Regions from separate parts of the Varibaculum sp. GTC20041 genome, predicted to be linked through region 1. Evidence: riboswitches for the same ligand, from Rfam matches in the RefSeq annotation. Region 1 holds a riboswitch; the other holds the start of a gene.
What was found. Region 1 has a riboswitch for thiamine pyrophosphate ahead of ACZ5BI_RS06695 (thiamine ABC transporter substrate-binding protein). Riboswitches for the same ligand answer to the same signal wherever they lie in the genome.

Region 1 (7,526 bases):
TCCTCCTGGCGCTATTGCCAGTTGCGATCCCTCCGGAATCTCTATCCCAAACTGCGCGGCGGCCTCAGCGCTAAGGAAAGGACGATACCCCAGGAAAACAGCTGCAGCTTTAGAACCGGGATGAGTCCAGATTTCCTCAGCACAATTTACCGCCAAGATTTTCCCTTCATCCATAATTACAATCTGGTCTGCCAGGGAAAATGCTTCATCTTGATCATGGGTTACATAAACAACCGTCAATTGCAGGCTCCGAATAAGGTTACGCAAAGTAATCACCAATTCTTCGCGCAGCGCCCGATCTAGGGCAGATAAGGGCTCATCCAGCAACAGCAGTTCAGGTTCAGGCGCCAAAGACCGCGCTAGCGCCACCCGCTGGGCTTGCCCGCCCGAAAGAGTATCAATAGTGCGATCTTGATACCCCCCTAAACCTACACTGTCAAGCAGTTCTGAAACTTTTTCTTGCCTTTGCGCTTTAGGAAGATGCGCAATCCCATAGGCAATATTGCCGCTTACATTGCGACTGGGAAACAGTTGTCCATCTTGGAATAACATTCCGAAGCGGCGCTGGTGTACCGGCACCTGTTCCATATTGCGTCCGCGCCAAGAAATAGTGCCTGCCGTTAAAGGTTCCAGTCCCGCAATCGCCCGCAATAACGAAGATTTACCGCATCCCGAAGGCCCCAGGAGCGCGGTTACCGTACCTGCGGGAACCTCGATACTAAGATCTGTTACCGCTTGCACCTGCCCATATTGCACCCGCACCTGGGAAACAGTTAAGCCGTCCATCAGTATTCACCAACTTTTCTTCTTCGCAGCGCTTCTACTGCGCTCATTACCAGGGAACAGGTTAAACAGAGGATAACCGCCGCGGCCATCGCCATCCCATTTTCAGCGGGTCCCGCGCTGCCCGAGAGTTTATAAATCGTCACCGGCAAAGTTAAGGACTCTGGCATCACCAGGAAGGAGGCCGCCCCAAACTCACCAAAACAAACTGCGAAGGCAAAACCAAAAGCCACGACTAGCGCTCCCCAAATATATGGGCCATCTATGGTTAAAAATATCCGGGAAGGAGTCGCCCCCAGAGTAGCAGCCGCCTGTCTTTGCTTAGGGTTAACAGTTTGTAGCATGGGGCGCATTAACCGGATAACCAGTGGGGAAGCTCCCAAGGCTTGCGCTATTGGCAGTAGAAAGGGACTGTCAGCCAGGTTCCAGGGGGGAGCGGCAAGGGTGATCAAGAATCCCAGGCCGATCACCACACTAGATACCCCCAGTGGCAGCATGTTTAGGGAATCAAAGATCTCGGCGGCACGAGAAAGGTGAGGATTGCGATAGTGGCGACTGGTTACGGCAGCCACCAAAGCTCCCAACAGGGTGGATACAATCGCCCCGATGAACGCCGCCCGCAGGGAAACCCCCAGAGAATTGATTACCGGTTGCTCGACCAATATCGAGGCATCCGGGCGGGTCAGGTCAAGATAGTTTTGCAGCGTCCACTGACCGCGCCGGCGAAATGAACGCGTCACTACCTGCGCCATTGGCGCCACTATCAACAGCGCAATCACCGCGGTAGCTCCCCAAATCGCCAGGCGCTGGCGGCCACGAGCGGGTTTTGAGTTCTCGACGGTAGCGAGTTTTACCCCGACACGCGCCTTACTTTGAAAATACTGCGATCCAACTAGCGCCACCGCCACTATCACTACCTGCAGCAATGCCAAGACTGCCGCAGCCGCCAAATCTAAATCCACCGAGGTGGTTTGGTAAATCTGGCTTTCTAAAGTAGCTACCCCGATGCCTCCTAAAACCATTACCAGTGAATAGGACGAAGAACAATACAAGAAAACTAGGGAGGCGGCAGAGGCAATAGCCCCCAGCAGCTGCTGCATGGTGACTGTAAAGAACGCACGAGTCCGGGTAGCTCCTAAGGTGCGCGCTGCCTGGTAGGCACGCTGATCGATACGCGCCCAGACCGGCCCTACAGTCCGGACTACCAGGGAAACATTATAGAAAACCATCGCTAAAATAACGGCTCCAAAGGTGCCGTCCAGACCTAACCCGGCTAGCCAGCCGTCCTCGGCCAGGAGCGCCTTGAATGCTGCCGCCACCCCGATGGTAGGTAGCACAAACGGGATGGTTACTAACGTGCGCAAGACAGTTCGAAAACGAAAATCTAAACAGTACAACACCCAGGCCAGTGGTAGACCCACCAGGGTAGAAAAGAAAGTTCCCCCCAATGCCAGGATTAAAGTGTCCCGGATTGCCCTCCAAGTGAGGCTATCGGATAGCACTCGCCCTAAAGTTGAAAAATATCCGGTTTCCCCGGCTTGGCCTACCCCCAGCCAGGCAAGAGCCAATACCGGATAGAAAAAACAGATCCCTAAAAAGACGAGCGGGATACCGGCCGCTAGGACGAGAAACACTCGTCCTAGCGGCCAAGTACGAGCAAAGGTAGGGCTCATGAAGGGTTATCCTATTACCGCCTGCACCTGGCGAATCCACTCACCGCGGTTTTGCTCAATCTGCGCCGGATCTAGTTGTTTGTCATTTTCAGGCCGGGGCGCGAACTTCTCCAGCTTCGGATCTAGTTTTACTTGTTCATCAATGGGGTAGGTAATGTTTTCATTCATAATGGCGCTCTGGCCTTCTTCACTGTATAGCCAGTCCAACACCTTTTCTGCGCCAGCGGCGTTCTTCGCGCCTTTCAGCACCACCCCATATTCGACCGCCGGATAGCAGGTGCCGGCGATATTGGCAGTCGGAGCCGAACTGCCGTCCTCGGAAACCGACCAATAGGGGGAAGAAGAATAAGACATTACGATCGGGAATTTCCCTTTCCCTTCCCCCTGGGTGAATTCTTGGTTATAGGCTTCGTCCCAAGTGTTTACCGCTTTGGTTTCATTAGCCATCAAGTCTTTCCAATAGTTAACGAAACCGTCTTTCCCCTTTTCCTGCACCGTTGCCAAAAGCATCCCCAAGCCAGTATCAGATTTGGCGGGATTTTCGATTACGGTCAAGCCTTTATATTCTGGTTTCAGCAGGTCATCAAAGTTTTCTGGTACTTTCAGATTGTGATTTTTGAAGTAGGCAATATCGTAGTTGGCGCACACATCGGAGCGGTCTAAGGGCAGCGCCCCCTCTGCTTCCTTAATCAAATACTTTTCCGCCGAGGACGGGACCTTTACTGTAGAGGGCGCAATCACCCCGGCCTTGGCAACCTTCACCACGTTATTGGCGGTCAATCCCACCGCCATATCTCCTAACGGAGAGTCTTTACGCAGGATCAACTTGGAATCGAGGGTGCCCGATTCTTCCCCATTGACCAGCTTAATTTCCTGTCCGGTAGCGGCCTTAGCTTTCGTCAAAGAATCTTTTCCTAGCGTCCAGCTACCATTGGTAACCATAGTTACCGTATTGCTATCACCCTTGGTGGGGGTAGAACTTTTATCGTTTCCACAGCCACTTAGCCCCAGAGCCAAGGCTCCAACGGCTAGGCATGCGGTAAAGCGCGCGAGTTTGCGCATTTTTCCCTCCATTTGTCAGGAGGGGACTTGCGGGCGCAAGTAAGAGACTCGACTTCCTGCGCCAGCATTACCTGGTTCAGGTGCGAGGGTCTGTCCACCGGGACACTCTCAGCCTATTCGGCTCCCCTGTCGTTACGGTCTCCTAGAGCCTATCACCGGTAAATCTGTTGCCTCTACACCACTAGCCTGAACCGGGAAAAGGTGTCCTAGGGAAGTTAGTTACCTAGGTCGAGGACGTCTTTATGACGCCCTCCATACCAGCTATTTGTGCGACGCATCGCGGCACGCTGGATAAGGGTGACGGCCACTCCCGAAATAGCGGCAAACAGCACTACCTCTAGCAACGAGGACTGGGCTGCTTCCTCCCCATCTTGCGGAGGTTTGTGCCCGGTAACTAGTTTCCAACCGGTGTTTATCGCCAGATTAGCGATCAAACCCGCACCCGCCAAGCTGGCGGCACTTGCTACTTTCCAGCCAATATCCATGGTTCGCCTTTCCACTTCGATAGTTACTACTAACCTACCCTAGGTGGACATTATCTGTTCCCAAATCCTAGTTGCTCTTTCGAAGATGATCCTGGTCTTCACTCTTATCAGGGGAATCATCTTCGGTCTTAGCTGAATCTTTTTGCTGCTTAAGTTGCGCAAGCTCCCGACTTACCTGATCCTTCTCAAGGGCGCGGCGTACCAGTTCTCGTTCCCGTTCCGTCGCTTGAGGCCTTTGGGCTTCATGCTCGGCATATTCCGAAATCAGCTCGCTACCTTTCATGAGGCAGACGCAGACTAAGCCGATCAGGGACAGTACCAGTAGTGGCACAAAAATATCTCCTAGTGCGCTCGCATAGGCATCTCGGACAACCTGTTGCTGCGCAGCTGGCAGTTTATCCAGTTCCAGGGTAGATAGATCCGCCATAGCGGCACCTTTCTTCCCTAGCTTTGCCATCCCAGAGCTGACCGCACGCGCAATTTCCCAAGTGAACACGAAACCGCAGATTTGTATCCCGATCGCGCCGCCCATAGAACGGCAGAAAGTAACTGTCGAGGTAGCGGCCCCCATATCGCGTAATTTCACTCCGTTTTGTACCGCGAGCACCAGGTTTTGCATACTGGCGCCTTGTCCAGCTCCCAGCAAGAACATACCCAGCGCACTAAACCAGTAGGGGCTGTTTTTATCAATCAGGGTGATGAAGAAAATCCCCACACACATCACCACGAAACCGCCGACCACGAAACGTTTCCAGCGCCCTATTCGCGAAACCAATAACCCGATCAAAGTAGAGGCGATAAAGGTACCTACCATACCCGGCAGCAGCGCCATCCCCGCGAGTGCCGGATTCATACCTTTAGCGATTTGGAAGAACTGAGTGAAAAACAGCGGCGGGGCATTAAGCGCAGTTCCTACCGAGATTGACCCGAGGATTGCCAGCAAGGTGGTGCGCTTGGTAAACATCCACATCGGTATCACCGGTTCTGGGAAGTGCAGCTCCCAAAGCACGAAGGCCACCAGGAATAGTACCGCTAAAGTCAGCATTACTGCGGTTTGCCAGGAGGCAAAAGCGAAGGTTTTTCCAGCTAGGGATAGCCAAATCAAGGATGCTGATACCGCCGCAGTTATCAGCGCGGTACCCAAAAAATCAATGCGGGGTTTCGAGATTTGCGCAGCCGGAACTTTCAAGAAACGCCAAAGCACCGCCATGGCGGCCAGGGAAAACGGAACCGAAACCCAAAGACACCAACGCCACCCCAGCCACGGGGTAGCCACAATAAATCCTCCCACCAACGGGCCAGAGATATTGGAGATGGCCATGACCGCGCCAATATAGCCGTTATAGCGACCGCGTTCACGAGGCGGAATAATCAGCGCCATAACCACTTGGGTGAGCGACATAATCGCCCCCATTCCTAACCCCTGGACAATGCGGGTGAAAATCAGTTGCCAAGCCTCGGTAACCGCCCCTGAAAGCAGGGATCCTAAAGTAAACAGCCCGATTGCCCCCATCAAGAGTTTCTTCGAATCGTACATATCGGCCAGTTTTCCCGAAACCGGGGTTGCCACCGTGGAGGCCAGCATCATGGCCGTAACTATCCAGGTGTATTGAGATTCGGTGCCATGCAGCGCCGACATCATAGTTGGCAGCGCAGTCCCGATGATGGTTACTGACATTACTGCCACGAATAGCACCATTAGCAGTCCGGATAATACTTGCAAGACGTCGGAGGATCTATTGGGCTGAACGGCTTGGATTTTACGATTCATATATTTCTTCACACCCCTCATTTACCGTTTAATTCTAGTCACCGGTAGAAAAAACTCGCTATTAAAAAGAGAACTGTTTTCTCCAGGTCAGCGTTTACAGCTGTTGGCTTGTAGTCCTTGATAGTAGCTAAGGGGCTAAAAGATGCTAGTTCCAGGTAACTAAGAACGAGTCTTCGTCTACTACGGTTCCCTCAGCGGCTTCCGCTAATAGGCGGGCTGCGTCCTCAAACGCGTGAGTCACTTTCATCCGTGCCACCCGTTCTACCCGGTTAAGACGCCGATTCCCCTGAGGCTGCCCTAACCATTGCAGCTGGTAGATAGCAAACGGTTTCCCTGAATGGGGATGAAACCGTAACACCGACGGCACCTGCAAACTTGCTTCCACCCCGAGGAAGAAATCTGCCCCCATCCCTAGCGAGCCGTATAGGGCGTAAGCATCACCATTAGTTAGTTGGTTGCCCATCTCTTGATCAAAGGCGGCGGCCTCTGCCACTATCCAGTCCAGTTTCTCTTTGCCCAATTGGGCGGTAACTAAAGATTCAGCTTCTCGCTCCAGGCGCCGCTGAGAGCGACTAGGGCGTTCGCGGGATCCCGGGTCTAGACTTAACTCTCCCAATACTGGCTTTAGCAGTTCTTGAATACTGGTTTTTTCTATCCAATAGGGCGAGTACACCGCCAGATTAACCGCTGAGTCCGGGTCGGGGGAAAGGATCTGAGCCGGAGCGTCTTTGGCGCTACTACCCGCACCCACCCGCAGGCTCCCCCCGAGGCGCCGGCAGATAGCCAACAAGCCGCTGAGTGCTTCAAATTCCAACCCGATGGGCTCACTAGCAGCAAAAGCATCACTAAGTAGGTCAACTCCGCGCAGTTCTTCCGCTAGCTGTCCAGAACGCATGGGCGGACAGTCCAAGCGGAAGGCAATCTCACTATACGCAGGAAGGTTCAAGGCTTCGCGGACTGACTGGTCAAGCTGGAAAGGGCCGGCAAGTTCTGCCTGTCCGCTAAGCCGTAATCTGCCGGGAGCGAGCCATCCCGCGTCCTCCCAAAGCGAAACCACTAGTGCTTCCACTTCATCCGGGGTAACTTCTGCAGGGAAAACTACCAGCTGTGGGCAACCGGCTTGGGTAAACTCGCTAGCTGGCAACAATCCCCGAGAGCGCATATAGGATGCTCCCGGGTTAATAGCGGCCACTTGTTTTTGGGTTTCTAATCCCTGCTCGGTTATCCTGACTGCGCGAATTTTTCCGGTGTCTATTCGCGCGAAGGTCGAGGTGTCCGTAAGCGGGCTCTCACTCACTGCATTTCGTCCATTTCCGGCACTTCACTACGGTTAAAGCCCAGGTAAGAGCGAGAGGCGGTGGGGCCGCGTTGACCCTGGTAGCGAGATCCTCGCTCCCTAGAACCGTAGGGTTTTTCGGCTGAGGACGATAATTGGAAGAAACATAATTGACCAATTTTCATACCGGGGTAGAGCAGGATCGGCATAGTAGCGGTATTCGATAGCTCCAAGGTGACGTGACCGTTAAAACCGGGATCAATAAAACCGGCAGTGGAGTGAGTGAGTAAGCCCAGGCGACCTAGAGAAGACTTGCCTTCCAGCCGGGCAGCCAGATTCTCTGCTAGTCGCACCCGCTCCAAGGTTGACCCCAACACGAACTCTCCGGGATGCAGTACGAAAGGCGCGCTCTGCCCCACATCTACCAGGTGAGTTAAGTCATCTTGAGGTAAAGCCGGATCGATCACCGAGTATTT
Region 2 (7,526 bases), 780 kb from region 1:
GATTTTCCGCAACCTGATGGCCCTACCAGGGCGGTTATCTTTCCCTTAGCTATAGTCATCTCCACGTTGTCTAAAGCGGTCAGAGGTGGATTAGTAAAACTCTTCGTTACCGCTGATAGTTCCAATAGGCTCATTTTGCCTTCTTCCAGGGAATCAAGATGCGTTCTGCTAGTCCCACTAGTAAGTAAGCTGCCAAAGTCATTAGCGTTAGGATCCCGGCTCCAAAAAACACTAGTTCCGTCCGAAAAGATCCTTGGGCAGTAAGCAAGTAAATTCCTAAACCATTCTCCGCCCCCACGAACTCGGCGGTAGCGGCAGTGGCCGGCCCGTAGGTGACCGCGATGCGCAGTCCAGTAATAAAATCCCCCAGGGCTGCCGGCATTCGCAAGTGGGAGAAAATCCAGGCAGGGGAGGCACCTAAAGAACGCGCTACATCAATCTGGTCGCGTGAGGGAGCCGCCAAGCCTTTAGTAAAAGCGACGATGATCGGGAAAACTCCAAATAACGCCACTAGGAGGATTTTTGAGGTCATGCCAAATCCGAACCAAATTATCAGCAGGGGAGCGATAGCTACTACCGGAATAGTTTGGGAGATCACCAGCAGAGGCATCACGGCTTTGCCGAAAGTTTTGGCTCTCCATAGCGCAAAAGAAATCGCCACCCCGCAGACAATTGCCAGCAAGGTGCCTGCCGCTACCTCTATGAGGGTTACTTGCGTGGCTTGCCAGGCCGCCGGCCAGTCCGCAACCCCGGCTTTAATGATCACAGTGGGGGCAGGTAGCAGCTTGGGGTTAACTGTCCCCAGGCGGCAAACTCCCTCCCACAAAAGCAGGGTTAACAGAACCAGTCCGGCAGCGACTAGTCGCGAGCTTGCTTTCATTTACTGGCGGCTTTGGCTAGGAACTCGTTGGTTACTACTTCGGGCGCGGAGATTTTTTGGGTGTAGGGTTTTCCATCACCGTCAGTAACTAGCTTCTGCTCAATAATGAAGTCTAAGTAGCTTTGCCACTTATCTATATCGGCATGCCCCACAGTGCCGGCCGCATCTGGCCAATACTCTTTGGAAAGCTTCTCCTGGGAGGCGTTAACTAGTTTTGCATCTAGCTTTGCCTGGGGATTAGCATCCATCAGAATTTTCGCAGCCTCCTGGGGATGGTCTATTGCCCACTGGTAGCCTTTCTGGGTGGCTTGCACGAAGGAGCCCACCAGCTGCGGATCTTCTTTTATTAGGTCTGCACGGGTAGAAATTCCCAGCAACGCCGGGGTAGTGGGTACTCCGTACTTGTCGTAATCAAAATAGCGTAACTTATACCCGCTCTGCTCGGCCTCGATGCCTTCCCAAGTAGACAGAAGTTCCGCAAAGTCAGCGCGTTCTTGTTCCACTGCCTGCAGCGTTTGGGCACCGGCGACCACTTTTTTGAAATCACCTTTGCCACCGTCCTTTTGGATCAGCATTTTGGTGGCAATATGTTGGAATCCGCCGCCGAAGTCAGCGAGGGTCTTGCCATCTAAATCTCGGGGACGCTGAATATTCGCCTTATCCAAAAATCCCACCATATAGGAAGACTTTGGTTGCAGGTTGAACACCATCTTGATCCCCAAGTTGGAGGCTTTCGCCGAGGCAATCGAGTCGGTTCCGGAAAAGCCAAAATCGGCACCTTTGGCGGTCATGACTGATTCCACGCCGCTCTTAGAAAAGCCCATTACTTTTACGTTTAGTCCGGCTTCGCGGTAAAATCCTTTTTCTTGGGCAACATAGATCCCGGTGTGGTTAGTGTTAGGAGTCCAGTCCAAAATAACCGAAGTGTTCTTTAGTTCGGGATCTCTAGTTGCGGAACTAGATCCCGTGGCGCACCCTGCCAGAGTTAGAGCCAGGGCACAGGCTAAAGCGGTAGCTATTCTTCGCATGCTTTTTCTTTCGCTAGTTGGTTGATAAGGGACAAATACTTTTGGCCAGGCCCGGTCAGGAACCACTGGCTATGACCTTGGAATCCGATATTCCAGGCCCAGTCTTTGATCTGTGGATCAATCGGTGCCAGCAGATCGTATTCGATGGCAGAAAGGGAAAACTCCACGTTACAAAGAGCGATCATAGCGCCGAGCATCTCGATTTCCTCCGGGGAGAGGGAGAACACCTGCCCGTATCCGGTTAGCAAGTCGCCAGCGACCTGTGGCCAGTAACTATCGGTTTTCCCCTCGGTAATACTGATCCAGTCGATACTGTGGCGTTCCAGTAGTACTGCCAGGTCAAAAAGTGGGGGATTGGGACAAGCGAGCCCGAAATCAATCAGAGACGAAATGCTGTTTCCTTCCCAAAAAGTATTAGAAACATGCAGGTCACCGTGAGTGAAATAGCGGGGAGAATGGGCTAAGCGGGCAAGAGATTGCGCAAAAGGACGCAAAGGCGCTAGCGCGGCCGCGAAATCGCGTCCGGTTTCTTTCAGATGGTTAGCAAGCATCGGATGCTCATTTAAATAACTTCCTAGCTTTGGCAGCGGATCACCCAGCAGGAGCTCTATTCGGTTTTGATAGGGGCCGGGCTCCAGGGGCGGCGGTAGAATTTTTTGGCTAGCGATACGGAGTCGGGCGGCAAGTCTGCCCAACTCCACGGCCTCTTGCCTAGTTTTTGGAGGTAGCCAGGAGCGCAGGTCACGGTAGCGGTCTTGCCCGGCCGCACCCGCGGAGGCCTCAATAATCCACTCTCCGGCGGCGAGGGTGCTGGCTCCTTGGTTAAAACAGAAAAAACGCGGGGTGGGGAAACCTTGGGCGGTCAGTTGGTTGACAAAGGAGTGTTTGGTTTCTAGCTCAGCCGCGGTCACCAAGTTCTGGTGGTAGCGTTTTAAAAATACTTGTTTGCCGCTAACGGTAGTAACTAGGCAAGCGGCAGCCATAGGCCGAGAAGAAGGGGTAAGACTTGCGATTCGTTCCTCGTGAAATTCCGGGATTTCCCTCAGGACTTCAGCGGCTTGACTGGCCGAAAGGGGTGGCCACTGGTTATTTACCACTTCCAGCTGCTGATCTCGATCCATCTGTGCCTCCTATATCCGTGCACAGGTGAACCAGCTTCCTGCGCCAGCATTACCTGGATCAGGTGTAACGGTCGAAGCGTTTTGCTTCCTCTCAGCTCGAAAGCTCCCGTGCTACAAGTAGGGTACCAGAAGGGCGGCGAATTTGGATTGCGCCCTCAAAATCCGGTAACGTGGTTTGAGTTCAAGGGCCATTGGCGCAGGGGTAGCGCGCTTCCTTCACACGGAAGAGGTCACTGGTTCGAAACCAGTATGGCCCACCATTAGCAGTTATTTCTGTAGATAAGCCCGCATTATTTTCGTCATTTGAATCTGGTCACTAAGTGCACACATTTCCCGGGCAGCATGCATCGACAAAATCGGAACTCCCACATCAATAGTGGTGATTCCCAGGCGGGTAGCGGTCATCGGCGCGATAGTTGACCCACAGGTGACTGTATTCTTTGACACAAAGCGTTGAGTCTTAACCCCGGAGCGCCTAGCTGCGTCCTCCCAAATATGCCAGCCGGCAGCATCGGTGGCATAACGCTGGGAAGCATTGAGCTTTAGTACCGGGCCAGATCCCATCACCGGACGGGTATCAGGGTCGTGTTTTTCGGGATAGTTGGGGTTTACCGAGTGGGCAACATCGGCGGATAGGCACGAGGACGCGGCCAACATCCGTTCAAAGGCCTCCGGTTCACCTGTGGCGCGGGCGCAGCGACGCAGCACCTGTTCCAGTAATGGTCCGGCAGCCCCAGTTTCGGTATGAGACCCTACTTCCTCATGGTCAAAAGCGGCACTAATTAGAATATTTTCTCCCGAAAAATCCGCGTCAGCAAGGCTCAATAATGCCCTCGTGGCACTATAGACCGAGAGCAGATTATCTTGACGAGCCGATGCCAAGAATTCTCCGGTAGTTCCCAGCCGCTGCGGGGCATGAGTATCGAAAGTGTAGAGCTCGTGACTAGAGATCTCATCGGCTCCGGCAAGGCCAGCTTGCCCAGCGATTACCTCCAAAATATTGCGAGAGGATCCCCCTACCTGCCAGAGGGGACGCAAGTGTTGCTGCCGATCTAATTCCAGTTTATTCGCGGATTCCCGATCCAGGTGGGGAGCTAACTGGGGAATAGTAGCGATCGGCCCGGTACGCACCAGGTGGGATTTTCCAGTTCGGTCATAGACGATCCCGGCGATGCCCAGTTCCCGGTTTAGCCAGGAGTTAGGGAGCATTCCCCCATAGATCTCTATGTTGAGCTGCCCCCAACCATCGGCACTAAAACTATCAGGGGTAGGTTTTAGTTTGAAGGCCGGAGAATCAGTATGGCTGCCGATTATGCGGAATCCCTTGGGGGATCCAGTAGGTACCATCCAGGCGATGAGGGCGCCTTTGCGGCATAAAAAGTAACGTCCGGCACCGCGCGGCCAAGGTTTAGTGGCATCTACTGGTTTAAAGCCCTGGGAGCGGTAGATATCGGCCAAGGTGCGGGCAGCGAAACTGGCGCAAGGAGAAGCAGTAATAAAGTCAGTTAAACCTTGGGAGTAGGTTTCCAGATTAAAACTCGTCATAGTTTCATTTTAAGGGGGAGGGTTAAAAAGTTCCTGCCCCTTAGCTGCGGCCGCTAGCTAAGGGGCAGGAAAATGAACTGGATTGCTTAACGCGGTAAGGAGACCGGGTCAGTGGAAATAAAACCGTCATCGCCGTCCTCGCCCCGCACGTGGCGTCCGCGTCGATTGCGAGCCGCGCGCGAGTTCCCCAGATCTGCAGGTTCTTCGGAACCCAAGTGCCTGGGATCTGAGCCAGCTATTATTCCCTGGCGTTCCTGGCCGCTGGATTCATCTTCTTCGCGTTGAGCTTGCTCGGCTTTTTCCTCGGCCAGCTTTTGAGCTTTACTCCGAGCATCCTGTTGCTTCGCGATTTTCTTGCGCTGCTTCTTGGTGCGCTTAGCCAGTTTTTTACGCAGTTTTTCTTCCGCTTTCTCTTGGCGGCGAGCTGCTTTTTCCTGGCGGATCCGCTCTTTTTCGGCTGCCCGCTGTTCTTGATATTCCGCGAATACTAACGCTTGTAATAGTTGTATTTGGGAAACCCATTCGGGCAGTTCCAAAGATTCTCGCAGATAGTAGAGCTGGTGAGCCAACCGCCCGCGTTCAGCTAGCAACAAACCATGAAGATCTTGGCAAAACTGCACATAATCCGAAATCTCTCCCCAGGGACGGCGGTCATCCTTAGTGAAAAGCGGGAGCGCCGCCGGACGTAGCCGCGCAAGTAGCGCCGCTGCCGCCTTGGGTTTTAACACCAGCGGATCTTTAGTTAGTGCCGTCCAAATCTGTGCGAGTGGTCCGGTCTCAGTTTCTAAAACCTGATCGGCAATATCTACTAACTGGGCGTCGGTCGGGATCTGAGACATTAGTTCCGGCAAAGGCTCGGAAGCAAAAAGTTGGTCTAAGCCCTTACTGTCCACCTGAAGATCTAGATTTGCAAGCGCTAGCAGATCGCAATCTCGCAGGTTGCAGGCTCCCTCCCAAGAGCTGGACTCCAATTGTGGTTGCAAGGGAAAACTGGGAGGAAACTTTGAGGTTAAGGAAAACAAAGTAATCCGGGGATTATCTCTTTGACAGTAGTAGTCAGTCAGTAAAACGCGTGCCCGCTCCCAGGTATCGGCGTCTCCACGAGTTATTCCGGCGACTATTTCCGGAACCTTGGTAATCATGTTCCCTCCGCAAGTAGCTTGTTTCCTAAATTGTAGTCGAAGACTTAGGGAGGCGGGGCAATACGTTCACCAAGAAGAACTTTCTAATCCACTGTTAAACTGGTTTCACCCGGTTTGCCTGTCCTTACGCTCTGGGGGAAACCTGAGCGTGTGCTAGTTAGTCACTTAGCTGCGGTGTCTTCGCAAGAGTACTTTTCGAGGACGCCGCCGCCAGCAGCGGTCAGCTTCGGCGGTTTGAGCCGCTGCTAGCCCTTAGATAAACAAGGTAGGGTCAATAATCAGTTCAGAGGTCTTCTGCTGGCTGCAGCCGGGAGATACCCGTGCGGGAACCCCAATAGCAGAGCATCCGGCAGGCACATCGCGTACCACTACCGCATTGGCAGCGATACGCGCATCCGAGCCCACGTGGATGGGGCCGAGCACTTTGGCGCCGGCACCCACCATCACCCGATCCCCGAGGGTGGGGTGCCGTTTGCCTTTCGACATTGATACCCCACCCAAGGTTACCTGGTGGAACAGTACACAATCGGTACCGATCTTAGTGGTTTCCCCGATTACTACTCCGTTGGCATGGTCGATAAAAAGACGCCTACCTAGGCGGGCGCCCGGGTGAATATCCACCCCGGTATAGCTGCGGGAAATTGACGAAACTATTCTGGCAAGAAGTTTAAAATTATTCTTAAACAACATATGCGCCAGGCGGTACGCCCAAACCGCATGTACTCCCGGATAGGTTAGGGCGACTTCCAGGGCGTTGCGAGCAGCCGGATCCGAATTAATAGCTGCTGCTAAGTCTTCTTTGCACAGTTGTATTAAAGTCGGTTCCGGCTTCGCCATTTTCGCTCCTAGTCCATGAAATCTTTAAACAGCGGGGTAGTTAGGTAACGCTCGCCAGTATCGGGCAGCAAAGCTACGATACGTTTACCTTTCATATCAGGGCTTTGCGCTAAACGCAATGCTCCTGCCAAAGCGGAACCAGCAGAAATTCCTACCAGCAGCCCTTCTTTAGCGGCGGCGGCGCGCGCCATGGCGATGGCGTCCTCAGTTTTAACCGTAAGTACTTTAGTCAGCACTTTAGAATCCAAAATATCCGGCACAAAGTTTGCCCCGATACCTTGAATCCCGTGTGCCCCAGCCTTACCGGTAGTTAGCAGGGCGGACTCTTCCGGTTCAATCCCGAAGACTTTGATATCAGGATTTAGCTCCTTCAGGCGTCTGCCTACTCCGGTGACGGTGCCGCCAGTTCCGATCCCGGCAACGAAAACGTCAACCTGACCGTCGGTATCTGCCCAGATTTCTTCGGCGGTGTTTTCATAGTGAGTCTGGGGGTTTGCAGGGTTAGTGAATTGGGAAGCCAAAATGGCGCCTTCGCGTTCAGCTACCACTTTTTGTGCGGCATCTACGGTGCCTTGCATTCCCTTCGCCGCCGGGGTTAGTACTAACTCGGCTCCAAAAGCACGCATGAGGGCGCGGCGTTCTTTGGACATTGATTCGGGCATAGTGATTACCACTTTGTAGCCGCGGGCAGCTCCTACCATCGCTAGCGCCACCCCGGTATTTCCAGAGGTAGATTCCACAATAGTGCCACCAGGCTTTAGTTTTCCGGAGGCTTCCGCGGCGTTTATCATCGCCAGAGCTACCCGGTCTTTAACCGAAGATGCAGGGTTGAAGGATTCAACTTTGGCTACCACTTCGCCGTCAATATCGGCTGGCAGTAGATGATTGATTTTTAGTAGGGGAGTGTGGCCAATAAGTTCAGTTACGTCTTTTGCGATATTCATGCTTTTCCTTAAATTATTCGCGGTGACAA

Region 2: another riboswitch for thiamine pyrophosphate. It lies ahead of ACZ5BI_RS03480 (phosphotransferase enzyme family protein); the one in region 1 lies ahead of ACZ5BI_RS06695 (thiamine ABC transporter substrate-binding protein).

What each region holds. Positions count from the first base shown of each region.
Region 1 is NZ_AP041144.1:1,600,763-1,608,288, forward strand. It holds gene ACZ5BI_RS06685 (ABC transporter ATP-binding protein) at 1-786, opposite strand, end outside; gene ACZ5BI_RS06690 (ABC transporter permease) at 786-2,456, opposite strand; gene ACZ5BI_RS06695 (thiamine ABC transporter substrate-binding protein) at 2,463-3,518, opposite strand; TPP riboswitch at 3,555-3,656, opposite strand; gene ACZ5BI_RS06700 (DUF4235 domain-containing protein) at 3,734-4,018, opposite strand; gene ACZ5BI_RS06705 (MDR family MFS transporter) at 4,071-5,795, opposite strand; gene ACZ5BI_RS06710 (hypothetical protein) at 5,920-7,071, opposite strand; gene dcd (dCTP deaminase) at 7,068-7,526, opposite strand, start outside.
Region 2 is NZ_AP041144.1:819,327-826,852, forward strand. It holds gene ACZ5BI_RS03465 (ABC transporter ATP-binding protein) at 1-134, opposite strand, end outside; gene ACZ5BI_RS03470 (ABC transporter permease) at 131-880, opposite strand; gene ACZ5BI_RS03475 (ABC transporter substrate-binding protein) at 877-1,908, opposite strand; gene ACZ5BI_RS03480 (phosphotransferase enzyme family protein) at 1,896-3,029, opposite strand; TPP riboswitch at 3,048-3,149, opposite strand; tRNA gene ACZ5BI_RS03485 (tRNA-Val) at 3,215-3,289, shown strand; gene ACZ5BI_RS03490 (M18 family aminopeptidase) at 3,297-4,574, opposite strand; gene ACZ5BI_RS03495 (DUF6308 family protein) at 4,661-5,716, opposite strand; gene cysE (serine O-acetyltransferase) at 5,969-6,553, opposite strand; gene cysK (cysteine synthase A) at 6,562-7,497, opposite strand.